Regions from separate parts of the Desulfosporomusa polytropa genome, predicted to be linked through region 2. Evidence: riboswitches for the same ligand, from Rfam matches in the RefSeq annotation. Region 2 holds a riboswitch; each other region holds the start of a gene.

Region 1 (4,248 bases), 2.3 Mb from region 2:
CTGTGGTCCTGACTAACGTATTGCAACAGCCATTTGATAAAGAAAAACATCATGAGTTGATTAGCCGCGTTAAGAGTAGCTGGGATGCCCAGGAAAAAAGCCTCAAACGGCGTTCGGCGCGCATTCTTATTGCCGACGATTCGGCATTCATAAGACAAATGCTGCGGGACGTTGTGACAGCCTTAGGCCATGTGGTGGTGGGTGAAGTTACTAACGGTGCGCAAGCCTTTGTCGAGTATGCCCGATTAAAGCCGGATTTAGTGACAATGGACCTAACTATGCAAGGCTTAGGGGGTGCCGAGGCTATCTCGAAAATTATAGCTATTTATCCTGAGGCGCGCATTCTCGTGGTTAGCGCCATGGGGTCCCGGGAAGTCATTATTGATGCTTTGAAACGAGGGGCCAGACATTTTATTGTAAAACCTATTCGCCAGGACAAAGTCGCTACAGCTATAGAAGAGGTACTCCAGCAGAAGTTTGATTTGCAAAAACATTTATACAATGTTCATAAACTTAACGCAAGTAAGAATACGCGGGCTTTGGTAGATGTTGAAACCAAGTATGCGGCTCCCTATGCCATCAACAGGCAGGACGATAAACTTATTCGTGTATTTATCAGCGCGAGCCTTACGTTAACCAGTTTTCAGGCCCTGCTGGTCGAGTTGGAAGAGTACTTAGACGATAAACCAAGGCTGTTGCTTGATTTTGGTACAATGTCAAGGCTTGATCCACCATTATTTGAGCAATTCAATGAGTTGATCCAAACTATAGAAAACAATTTCGGTTTAGTACGGGCTATTTCGAATAGTAAAGAATTCTCAAACTCAATTACCAGCATTGAGCTTGAAAATACGAGTAACCTGCTGGCTGATGTACTTAGGTATTCAGAAAATTGAGATATACAGTTAAATTTTATTATCTTTAAAATTATCGCTGATTAGTGCCTGTCGCCTAATGGTCATTTCAATTCGTTCAATAGGCAGCATTCGCATGATGACTACGCAAACAATGCATTCCATACTTAGATAGCTTGCGTTAAATAGGAATGAATATAGATATGGCGATACCTCCGGCGGCGCATAGCTGGCAAAAAATACGATACCGGAAATATAATGGAATATAAACCGGCCAATAATACCGACGACGGTTCCCACCAGATACCGCTTTTTGAAATATCCCGCTAAGCCTAAAGCCATAAAGGGTAACGGATAATCAAATAACACCTGTACCGGGTGCAAGATATAGGGATCTTGGATCAAATTAATCAAACCATATAAAAACCCGGTGAGATACCCGACCGCAGGGCCGTAAAAAAACGCCATAAGAAGTAGAGGAATCATACTGCCAAGAGTTATGCTGCCCCCTTGAGGCATATGGTATAGCTTAAATGCGTGCAGGATGGTGGCCAGAGCAAGCGCAAGTCCGATATGGGCCATCATTCTGGCGGTAAATGTAACCTTCTTCATCCGCAGCAGCGCTATGACTAACAAAATGATTCCTCCCAGAGTCAATAGTGTAGTCGGGCTTGCTACAATCGTTGAGAGGTTTTCTACCAAGTTACCTTTCATACCTTTACCCTCCATTTGGAAAATAATTTAAGCCGCAGTCCTTTTGTAGGACTGCGGCTTTTCCCTATTACTTCAAGTCGCTTCCCTACGCTGGTATTATCCAGATCAGGTTAAGGGTTAATGAAATACTGATTTCATCTCTCAGCCCGAAGGCACCCCTAGCATATATGGAATTTTATTCCACTATAGCACTATTTTTTTTACACCACAAGTAATATATAAGTTTTGTAACTTTTGTTCTTATTTTTCACGCTTCCATTGTAAATAAACTCCCAATAAGCCTTCATCCACTGACACAGATACTTCCTGGCAATCGGCTAACGGCTGATTACTAATTGCGTAGGGCAGGTTGCGTTGGAGTTCGGCTTTTTGTAAAGGCCAGCGCACACCGTCAATCGTAACACCTAAACAGCAGTTTGATAAGGAAATCAGGGATATGATGTCAGGCATTACTTCAGCTTGTATCCTTACTGTATCTTGGCCTGATAAAAAAAACAAGACTTCAGACTCATCGGCGGCAATACCTTTGACGCCAAGTGCTTCCCAACCGGCTAACGATTGGATGTTACTAAAAGCATGGTCAAACCGTCCTCCCCATACACCGGAGACAATCGCGGTAGCCGTACCGTACATTTCTTTCGCTCTAAGCAAAGCAAGCTGAAGATCGGTATAATCCTTATCCTCAGGATAAACCTCAACCGGAACGCCCAGACTCTTCCCCCAAGCCCACGCTTCCGGGTTGGCGCTGTCACCATCACCGATAATTCGTTCTGGTGTTATACTGGTTTGCCGGCAAATATGGATGCCACTGTCAATACACCATACGGGAAAACTTTTTGCTATCTTCAGAAACCATTTATTTTCCGGCGGTCTCCCGCCTGCAGTCATCAACAGCGTTGCTTCTGGCAGAGGTTTTCTAAACGAAAGTTTAACTTGCGGTAGCTGTAAACTATGTGCCATCTTTTACACCTGTCCAAATTTCAATACTTCAGATTATTTACTTCACCCTTGTTGTCTTATTATCCTTCTTTACCCGAATGTCATTTGCAGTTGACAAAATATTACATCGTTAGTCTCCTTCAATATGGGTGCGCCCATCAAAGGGTATGAGCACGAGGTTCTGGGTTTGGGGATGATATAGCAAAGAAAAAGAACGGCTGACGGTTGTAATACCAAGGCGTTTAAAGGAATTTGTGTTTTGAATAGAGAAAGTACCCATAACTTAGCTGCGCATAGGTTGTGGGTACTTTTCTTAGTATTGTTAAATCACTCCTATGCATGGAATGGGAGATGTTCGGAGGGCCACTTTGCTGTCGACAGAGAGCTCTCTGCTTGCATGAAAAGGAACGTCTGCTGGAAGGCATGGATGCAGCTAAGGCCGATTTCGGTAGCAAGCGAAAAATGGAGGCTTAATGGAATGTTTGATCTGATTATTAAACTTGATGATGAACTTCGCATTAAGACGGTGCAGCGGGTTAACGAAAACTCTGCGCTGTTTGAAGATGCTACCTATGCCGGATTGATAAATCAAAAAATTGACCATGTATTGGGTGGTGCTCTAACAGAGCACGGAATGGTAGAACTTAATAATAAATTTTACCGATATCGGTGTATCGCCGAAGCGGCGGGGAAAGTGTTATATGTAAGCAGTGACGGAATACTGCTTGATTTTTATAAACAAATTTTTGAACATATGTCCGAAGGGGTTCAGATATATGATCGTAACGGGTATTTTTTATTTGCCAATCCTGCCAGTGAGACCTTGGAAGGGTATGACAGCCGGGCCTATCAGGGAAAGCATCTGCTCGATATTTACGATGTCAACGAAGAATACAGTACAGTTCTGACAATTTTAAGGACAAAAAAGCCGGTTGCTAACCGGTGTGACCGCTTCAAGACCAAGAATGGCACAACATTGACAACCATTAATTTCGGTTATCCATTGTTTGTTGACAACAATTTGTATGGTGCCGTTGTTTTTGAAAGCGATTTGTCGGTATTAAAACGGCTGGAAAAACGCACGTTCAATCTGGAAGCGTATATTGGCAGTACAGTACCTGACGGCCAAGCCGCGATGTACACCTTTGATGATATTGTGCACCAAGCTGACAATATGAAAGATGTGATTCATTTTGCCAAAAAAGTCTCGCTTACTGATTCAGCAATCCTGATTGTCGGAGCCACTGGAACGGGAAAAGAGCTTGTGGCGCAAGGCATACACTCATTTAGCTCCAGAAGATATAAGCCCTTTATTGATATTAATTGTAGTGCTGTACCCGGAAATTTGTTTGAAAGCATATTTTTTGGCACAGAAAAGGGGGCTTTTACAGGCAGTGTTAGCAAGCCGGGCCTTTTTGAAACAGCCGATGGCGGGACTATTTTTCTTGACGAGGTTAATTCCATTAGTCCGGAGATACAGGTTAAGCTTTTGCGGGTATTGCAGGAAAAACGGTTTCAGCGGATTGGTGGCAGCAAATATATACAATGTGATGTGCGAATCATTTCGGCAGCCAATGAAGATCTTAACGCGCTTATGCAACAGCAAAAAATCCGTATGGATTTCTATTATCGGATATCGACCATCAAAATTGATCTGCCGGCGTTGAGGGAGCGTAATCAGGATAGCCTTCTGCTGGCACGAAAATTTTTGCATGAATTGTGCAAACAGTATAGTAGGGAA
Region 2 (4,248 bases):
TTGGCGCAGATGATATGATGTATTCTAAAAATATTTTTGATGTTGCCCAGCAAAAAGGCTGGTGGAAACCTGAGAATGGTTTGTTGGATTATACCAGTGTATATGGTGATGGTGAGTTTCATCACCCGTATTATTCATTGCGCCGCATTTGGCGTGCTCAATCGTTGGCAGCACCTTCGCTTGGTCTGTCTCCCTGGGTAGAGGGTGAAGCCTTTACGCGGGACTATGCTTTTACGATAAAACCAGATAGTAAACTATCGGTGGCAGATGTATTTGCCATTCATCGTGATAACTATGAAGGAACAGAATTCGACTTAACCAAGGGCTTGGCGGCAGGACCGTTTGGTGATCCTAACCGCTTTGAAGGCAATGCAGAATCAGTAGCCGACAAAGAGGGGAAACTCACACCGGTGGTAGGAGAGTTTGAACGTCCTTTGAATATTTATCGCTGTGCTTACGCGTATGTCAATCAGTCGCGGAGCTGGCTGCCTGATGCTATTGGCGGACTGACTTGGTTTGGGCCGGATCGTCCGGCTACGGCTGTTCTTATGCCGTTCTATGCAGGAGCATTGGATTTACCAAAAGCTATAGAGCGGGCCGATGTACTTAAGTATGATCGTGGCAGTTTGTGGACAGCTTTTAACTATGTAGGTAACTATTCTATGCTTAAGTATTCTTATATGATCCAAGATATTCATAAGCTGCGTGATCACTTCGAAAGTAGTGCTTTTGGTAAACAAGCCGAAATAGAAAATAATGTGTTGGCGCGTTGGCAGAGTGGTGATCATAAAGGGGCACGCGAATTGCTCAGCCGTTATAGTGATAACAATGCCAATGCTGTATTGGACAACTGGTGGAAGTTATCCGAAGATTTATATCTTAAATATAATGACGGTTATTATAATGACAAACAGGCAATTGCTCAGCCGCTGTTTTATCCGGCCTGGTGGCTCAAAAAAGTAGGTTATGAGCAAGGGCCTACTAGTTATCAAAAGAAGGCACTGGTTCAGTAAAGAGACTCTTAGATTATGCTTTGCCTTAAGTACAAAAAGCTCTGTATTCTGCAAATAGCAGATACAGAGCTTTTGTTAAAGTAAGCTATTTTATATAATACTTAAATCTTCGCCGTTAAGAATCTTCTTCATATTTTTCATGGGGCACATTTTACCGCACATGGTACAGGTATCTTCGCATTCAGGCATAGATTCTTCCCGATACTTTTTGGCCTTTTCCGGGTCAATAGACAGTTCAATCATGCGGGGGAAGTCTACATCGGCCCGGGCGGCACTCATTTGGTTATCCCAGTTGCGTGCACCGGGAATGCCCTTGGCAATGTCAGCCGCATGGGCGGCAATACGGGCAGCAATAATGCCTTCTTTCATATCATCCAGGTTGGGTAAGCGAAGGTGCTCTGCCGGGGTAACATAACAGAGAAAGTCAGCACCGTTTGCCGCAGCAATGGCACCACCAATGGCGCTGGTGATATGGTCATAGCCAGGAGCGATATCAGTGACTAGTGGACCTAATACATAGAAGGGGGCACCATGGCATAAACGTTTTTCTAGTTGCATGTTAGCGGCAATTTCATTAATTGCCATATGGCCGGGACCTTCGATCATGATTTGTACATTTCTGGCCCAGGCGCGTTTGGTTAATTCGCCGAGGGTAATGAGTTCTTCGATTTGCGCAGCATCGGTAGAGTCATTGATCGAACCTGGACGGCAGGCATCGCCTAAGCTGATGGTCACATCATATTTTTCACAGATGTCCAGCAGTCTGTCGTAATACTCATAGAATGGGTTTTCCTGGTCATTTAGTTCCATCCAGGCAAAAAGAAGCGAACCTCCCCGGGAAACAATGTTGGTGAGGCGCTTATTTTTTTTCACCCGTTCGGCTGTCTGACGGTTCATGCCACAATGGATGGTCATAAAATCTACACCGTCTTCGGCATGGCGTTCAACAACTGAGAAAAATTCATCGACAGTGATGTCTTTTAGATCCTTGTCAAGCATTCCTATAGCATCATACATAGGTACAGTACCAATCATGATCGGGGCCATTTCAATCAGCTTGCGTCGAAATTCCTGGGTTTTACCATAACAGCTCAAATCCATAATGGCTTCGGCTTTTAGGTCGATGGCTTTTTTTACTTTTTCTAGTTCAAGTTCAAGGTCACAGCAGTCTTTGGAAACGCCAAGGTTGACGTTGATTTTGGTTCGAAGTTTTTCCCCGACTCCTTTGGGGCTGAGACTGGTATGCTGCTTATTGGCAGGAATGGCAACGCGGCCACTGGCGATTAGTTGGCGCAGTAGCTCAATATCAATACTTTCCTCCTGAGCTACGATTCGCATTTGTTCAGTAAGAATCCCTCTTTTAGCGGCATCCATTTGTGTAGTATACATAGTGTTCCCCTTCCTCTATAAATGTATTTTTAGCTATAGCAAAGGGGAAGACGCGGGCAAGCTTCTTGTAGATTGATATAAAGCTTTCCTACGGTGGTATTAACCACATCAGGTTCAAGGGTCGGAATTAAATCCTCTCAGCCATGCGGCCCCCCTAGCTATAACTAATTATGCTTCTGTTATCTTCATGAGTTCGATTAATAAATCGCCTGTTTCTACAGGATCATGAGGTTTCACAAAAAGCTCTTTTACGACACCATCAAATGGAGCTTGGATCGTCGTTTCCATTTTCATGGCTTCAGTAACAAGTAAGTATTCGCCTTTTTTTACTGGAACTCCTTTTTCCACCATGATTTTAATAACTTTCCCTGTCATAGAAGCGCCAAGCTGGCAGGGGTTGTCTTTGTCTGCTTTCACTCTCGCGATTGTAATGGCCTTGATGCTATTATCTTTAACGATAACCTCACGCGGTAAACCGTTAAGCTCAAAGTTAACAATCCGAGTGCCGTCAGGAAGTGGTTCTTCAACAGAGATAAACTTAACTACAAGTGTTTTTCCTTCTTCAATATCGACTTGGATTCCTTCCCTCGGGTTTAAGCCATGTAAAAAAGTGGGGGTGTCTAACATCGACACATCACCATAGGCAGCAACAAACTTAACCCAATCGAGGAAGACTTTGGGGTAAAGGGAGTAAGCCAGCACATCACCTTCGGTTACCGGACGAGCTAGAACATCAGCCAGCATCTCACGGATTTGGTCAAAGTTAGTCGCCTCCAGCAGTTCGCCAGGACGTTTGGTTAAGGCTGCTTTACCTTTTAAAATAATGCGCTGCAGTTCTTGGGGGAAGCCCTGGTACGGTTGGCCAATCTGCCCGGAAAAGAATTCCACGACAGAGTTCGGGAAGTCTAAACTAGCCCCAGTTTTATAAATATCGTCTTCTGTCAGGTTATTTTCGACCATGAACAACGCCATATCGCCAACAATTTTGGACGAAGGAGTTACTTTGATGAGATCGCCAAACAGGTCATTGACTTGGCGATAAACCTCCTTAATGCGGTCCCACTGATTTTCCAGTCCGAGTGCTTTGGCCTGCTGTCTGAGGTTGCTATATTGACCGCCAGGCATTTCGTGCTGATAAACCTCGGGATTAGGGAAAAAGAGGCTGCTTTCAAAATCTTTATAATGGGCGCGAACATCTTCCCAGTAATGAGACAATTTATTTAAGTTGTGAATATTTACCTTAGGTTGGCGGGCATGACCCTGCAAGGCATAGTATAAGGTATTGCTGCTGGGTTGGGATGACATGCCGGCTAATGAGGAAACTGCGGTATCTACTATATCTACACCAGCATCAATGGCCCGGGCGTAGGCGTAGATACCATTACCACTGGTGTCATGCATATGCAGGTGGATCGGAAGGTCTACAGCCTCTTTAAGGGACGAAACTAGTTGATAGGCGGCTTCAGGCTTTAGTAGTCCGGCCATATCTTTGATAGACAAAATGTGCGCGCCGGCTTGTTCGACTTCTTTTGCTAAGTTCACATAATATTTCAAGTCATACTTAGTGCGCAGCGGGTCCAGAATATCGCCGGCATAACACAAGGCGACTTCCGCAATCTTGCCAGACTGGCGCACAGCATCGATGGAAACGGTCATGGCCTCAAGCCAGTTTAAACTGTCGAAAATACGGAAAACGTCGATACCTGATGCCGCTGCTTGGTCGATAAAGGCACGAATTACGTTATCCGGATAACTGGTGTAACCAACTGCATTCGAGGCACGGAACAGCATTTGAAATAGAATATTCGGGGCTTGTGCTCTCAAGGCTTCCAGGCGCTTCCAGGGG
Region 3 (4,248 bases), 2.2 Mb from region 2:
TACGCAGAAATCAATATCTTTGGGTGTCGTTCCTATCAACATATCACGAACACAACCACCTACTCTATACAAGCGTCCACCATTGGCCAGGATGGTTTCCGCAAAAGCTCGTTCTGTTACTATATTACTGCCCACCAAGATCATTCACCCCCTGATTTTATTTTCCCATTCAACACCCAATACATACAAACCCCAGGCTCCAGTGCCGGAACCTGGGGTTTATGTATTTTCATTTCGTTATCATTAGTGAGTTATCCTTGTTCTACCTTCATCAATTTTAGAAGCTTCCTGGCAGCCGCCTTAGGGTCAACAGCAGCAATAATAGCTGATACCACAGCCACACCATCTACCCCTGTATTCATGACAGCCTGTATATTATTGCCATGAATTCCGCCAATGGCAACAATGGGAATCTTCACTTTGTTTTTGATAGCTGCCAGGTCTGCTAAGCTTACACTATCAGCATCATCTTTCGTATTCGTAGGAAATACAGCCCCGATGCCGAGATAGTCAGCCCCCTGATCTTGCGCAAGTAAAGCTTCTTCCAGGGTTGCGGCAGATACACCAATAATTTTATTAGGACCTAACAGTTTTCTGGCCACTACTACTGGTAGATCTTCTTGCCCAATATGTAGACCTGCCGCATCTACTGCCAACGCAATATCTGCCCGATCATTCACAATCAACGGCACACCATATTTTTCAGTAACACCTTTTATCGCTAACGCCACTTGATAAAATTCTAATGATGATAGATTCTTTTCTCTTACCTGCACCACCGTGACGCCACCCTGAATCGCTTGTTCCACTGTTTTGGCAAGATCTTTATCGCCAAGCAACCCACTATCTGTTACTAAATATAAAGAATAGTTACTATTCCTTTTATCCATTTGTAATTCTGCCACCTTTCTTAATGACTTCTGGTGTCATCAGCCATACTGCATCAAACAAGCGAACCCGGAAGGTTCCAATACCTTCACCTGTTTGTAACGATTGCTGCGCCAACTCACCAGCTAAGCCCATGGTCATTACACCGGCCACTGCTCCAGTAAACCAATCCTCAGTTGCGCCACAGTAACAAGCAATCAGGGAAGTAGCCATACAACCAGTACCTGTTACCTGCGACAATATTGCATGACCATTATTAATACGGCACAGCTCATCTCCGCGGGCAATAATATCCTGTTTACCAGTGATAGCAATTACGCAGCCCAGTTTCTCAGAAAGCTGCCGCGCCACTTTTTCTCCGTCTACCTCGTCAGCAACTGAATCAACACCCTTGATATCTGCAGCAACTCCAGCAATTATTTTCATCTCCGACATATTGCCACGAATCACCGACGGACAAACCTCCTGAATAATTCGCTTAGCTGTCGCTGTACGAAGAGCGGTAGCTCCCACTCCCACTGGATCAAAAACAATGGGAATGCCTTTTTCCCTGGCTTTTTTGCCGACAGCTAGCATAGAATCAATACTCCGGGAATTCAACGTTCCGATATTCAATACCAAGGCAGAAGCAAATGACACCATTTCTGTTACTTCCGCGATATCATCCGCCATAACCGGTGAAGCACCAATGGCCAATGTTATATTGGCACAATCATTTACCGTCACATAGTTTGTAATATGATGCACCAATGGTTTTTTGTTTTTCAATTCTAAGAGGCTATCGGATATTTTTTGCAGTAGTTCCATTGTTTTGTAACCCCCCATATCACTTTATAGAGTAGCGCAGTAATCAGCATCACTGGTATAGTGGCGCCTAATACAAAGTCCATCTTAATAAACTGATAGTACATTCCTACCCCAAGTGCCCAAACAAGCAGCGCCCCCCAATTAATAAGCATTTTAGCTTGAACCTTGCGGTTTTTAACAATAAAATACTCTGTCAACAAAACAGCAAACAACGGAGCAAACACAGAGCCAATAATAATCAGGAAACTCTCATACTGCTCAATATTAAACCACAGAGCAGCCATTGTACCAATTACCGTCATAACCAAAGCTATCCGTTTCTCATTAAGTTTCGGGAAAATATTCGCAAAACTCACACCTGCTGAATAGGCATCCAAAAAAGTAGTTGTTACCGTTGCCAAAACTACAATTCCTAGTGCTGATAACCCTAGATTGGCGGCCAACATCATGGCTGAAGGTTCTGCATTGCCAGCAGCAATGGCAGCTCCCAGCCCAATAATATACATCCAGCAGCTGCCCGCAAAGTAACCTAAGCCACTCCCCCAAGCTGCGCTTTTTTTATTTTTGGCAAAACGTGTATAATCCGCAATCAAGGGCAGCCAAGAAAGCGGCATAATGACACTTAATTCTAAGGCTTGGCCGAAAGACATGCCACCGGCTGGCGGCGCGGATAATGCTGTGCTATCTTTAAATACAACAGTACTTAACACCAGGGTGATACCAAACAACAGGAATACAGCCAGCATATTGGCTTTTTTCAAGCCACCTTCCCGGCCAAGAACAATCCATAAGAGAACTAAGCCGCCAATGCCAATCGTCCATACGGAGAGCTGATCCATGCCCCAGAGCAGCTTGCTAATCTCGTTGGCTGAGCGGGCCGCCGCAATAATCATAACTGCCGTCCAACCTACCAATTGCAAAACATTTAACACAGAAAATAAGTAGGAACCATATTCACCAAAAGAAATTCGAGTAGATACCAGCGCCGGTATCCGTTCTTGTGTACCAATTATCCCACCCAACACTAAAATACCAGTACCGACCACATGGCCAATCACAATAGCTGCTACGCCACTCTTAAAACCAAGCGGAGCCAAAAGTCCGCCTGTTAAAATCTCAGCAATAGATACAGCAGCACCAAACCACAAAAACAAGTAATGGTTAAACCCTAATGTATGATTTTCATTCGACATTCAACATTCCACCCCTTTTTATAAAAAAATAAAAAGCACACCCATAAGGATGCGCTTAAAGTACAAAAAACGCTATACCATCCCTACGCTGGCATTACCCAGATCAGGTTAAAGGGTCATAGATTTTGATCTATATCTCAGCCGGCCTTTCCAGCCCCCCTTGAAACGTCGATATTCTTTTCAGGCTCATAGTAACATATCTCATCACTATTTTCAAGTAATTAATTTACAAATTATAGAAATGCCGTCCAACAACCGGGTGCGCGTTACTTTTTCTTCTTACCAATATCCCTTTAAGGACAGATTTCCCTGACAACCACGTTTATCGCCAAATAGTTTGCTGAATTGTCCTTCTACATATAAATTGTTGCTTAAACCAGCTTTCAACCCCAAGTTGATTTGATACATATTGCTTCCAAGTCTGTTTTGGCTTTGCTCACCCGAAATATCGGCTACATTATCGCCTTTAAACTCATGGATATAATTTACCCCGAGCGAAGTATTCATTACGTTTCCGTTACTTTGCATTACCACCTTGCGCAGTTGCAGACCTAGCCGCCCTTGTAAGGAGTCACCTTTTTTTAGAGACACATTTGCTCCCACATTATCGGTAAAGCCTCCCTGATGGATACCAATATATGATAATTGCATTTGTGGTTCCAGGACCAAACCGTGCTTCTGTTGAAAAGTCACACCATGTTCCAACGAAGTAACAAACAGCCGTCCCGAATACTGCTGTTTAAGACCATACCCATAATAACCTGGCACTTTATTGGTAAAATCCAAATTGCCAACTATTAAGGCGGCATTAAAATAACCGGAACGGTTGGCTTCCATTGGTGTCCTGATTACAGAATAGAGGCCACCATAATTTCCTGTTATTTCATTATTTACGTTACTTGCCGTATTCCTTTGATTAGTTTCTCCATGTCCAGCAATGAAACCCACATACACTTTATTCTTTTCCCCAACAGCAGCCCCTTTAACTAGTTTTTCCCATCCCAACTGCAGACCTTTCGTCTGCGCATGATAGTTAGATCCAGAACTATTCGTATAGCTCGTATCATTGCCAAAAGGACTTACCCATATATCATTATTTTCTTTTCCTGCTACGACTTGAGAATTACGCAGCTCATACATATGTAGCTCTAAGTCGTCAATAATTCCTCGGCTTAGGTTCTGTCCATTGGTAATTGCCGCACTATAACTTGATAGATAATTAGGCGCATACAAAGCATATACCAGCCAGGACATTGTATTTTCAGGTTGACCACTACGTTTCCAATACTGATAAGCTCCCCCGCTACGATATTCACTTCCAGCAGCCATTGGCGATGCGGTACCAGCAATAAGCTCCGTC

The links. Region 2 has a riboswitch for thiamine pyrophosphate ahead of thiC (phosphomethylpyrimidine synthase ThiC). Riboswitches for the same ligand answer to the same signal wherever they lie in the genome.
Region 1: it holds a riboswitch for thiamine pyrophosphate, as region 2 does, so the genes downstream of both, thiT (energy-coupled thiamine transporter ThiT) here and thiC (phosphomethylpyrimidine synthase ThiC) in region 2, are expected to answer to the same signal.
Region 3: it holds a riboswitch for thiamine pyrophosphate, as region 2 does, so the genes downstream of both, cytX (putative hydroxymethylpyrimidine transporter CytX) here and thiC (phosphomethylpyrimidine synthase ThiC) in region 2, are expected to answer to the same signal.

Annotation. Positions count from the first base shown of each region.
Region 1 is NZ_AP042400.1:3,466,857-3,471,104, reverse strand. Features, by position in the region: gene ACZ449_RS17995 (response regulator) at 1-896, shown strand, start outside; gene thiT (energy-coupled thiamine transporter ThiT) at 906-1,568, opposite strand; TPP riboswitch at 1,634-1,738, opposite strand; gene ACZ449_RS17985 (thiamine diphosphokinase) at 1,809-2,528, opposite strand; gene ACZ449_RS17980 (sigma-54 interaction domain-containing protein) at 2,986-4,248, shown strand, end outside.
Region 2 is NZ_AP042400.1:101,444-105,691, forward strand. Features, by position in the region: gene ACZ449_RS02075 (dipeptidase) at 1-1,013, shown strand, start outside; gene thiC (phosphomethylpyrimidine synthase ThiC) at 1,104-2,402, opposite strand; TPP riboswitch at 2,471-2,568, opposite strand; gene pyc (pyruvate carboxylase) at 2,571-4,248, opposite strand, start outside.
Region 3 is NZ_AP042400.1:3,518,235-3,522,482, forward strand. Features, by position in the region: gene ACZ449_RS18210 (tRNA nucleotidyltransferase/poly(A) polymerase family protein) at 1-135, opposite strand, end outside; gene thiE (thiamine phosphate synthase) at 252-890, opposite strand; gene thiM (hydroxyethylthiazole kinase) at 883-1,695, opposite strand; gene cytX (putative hydroxymethylpyrimidine transporter CytX) at 1,659-2,888, opposite strand; TPP riboswitch at 2,952-3,059, opposite strand; gene ACZ449_RS18230 (autotransporter outer membrane beta-barrel domain-containing protein) at 3,168-4,248, opposite strand, start outside.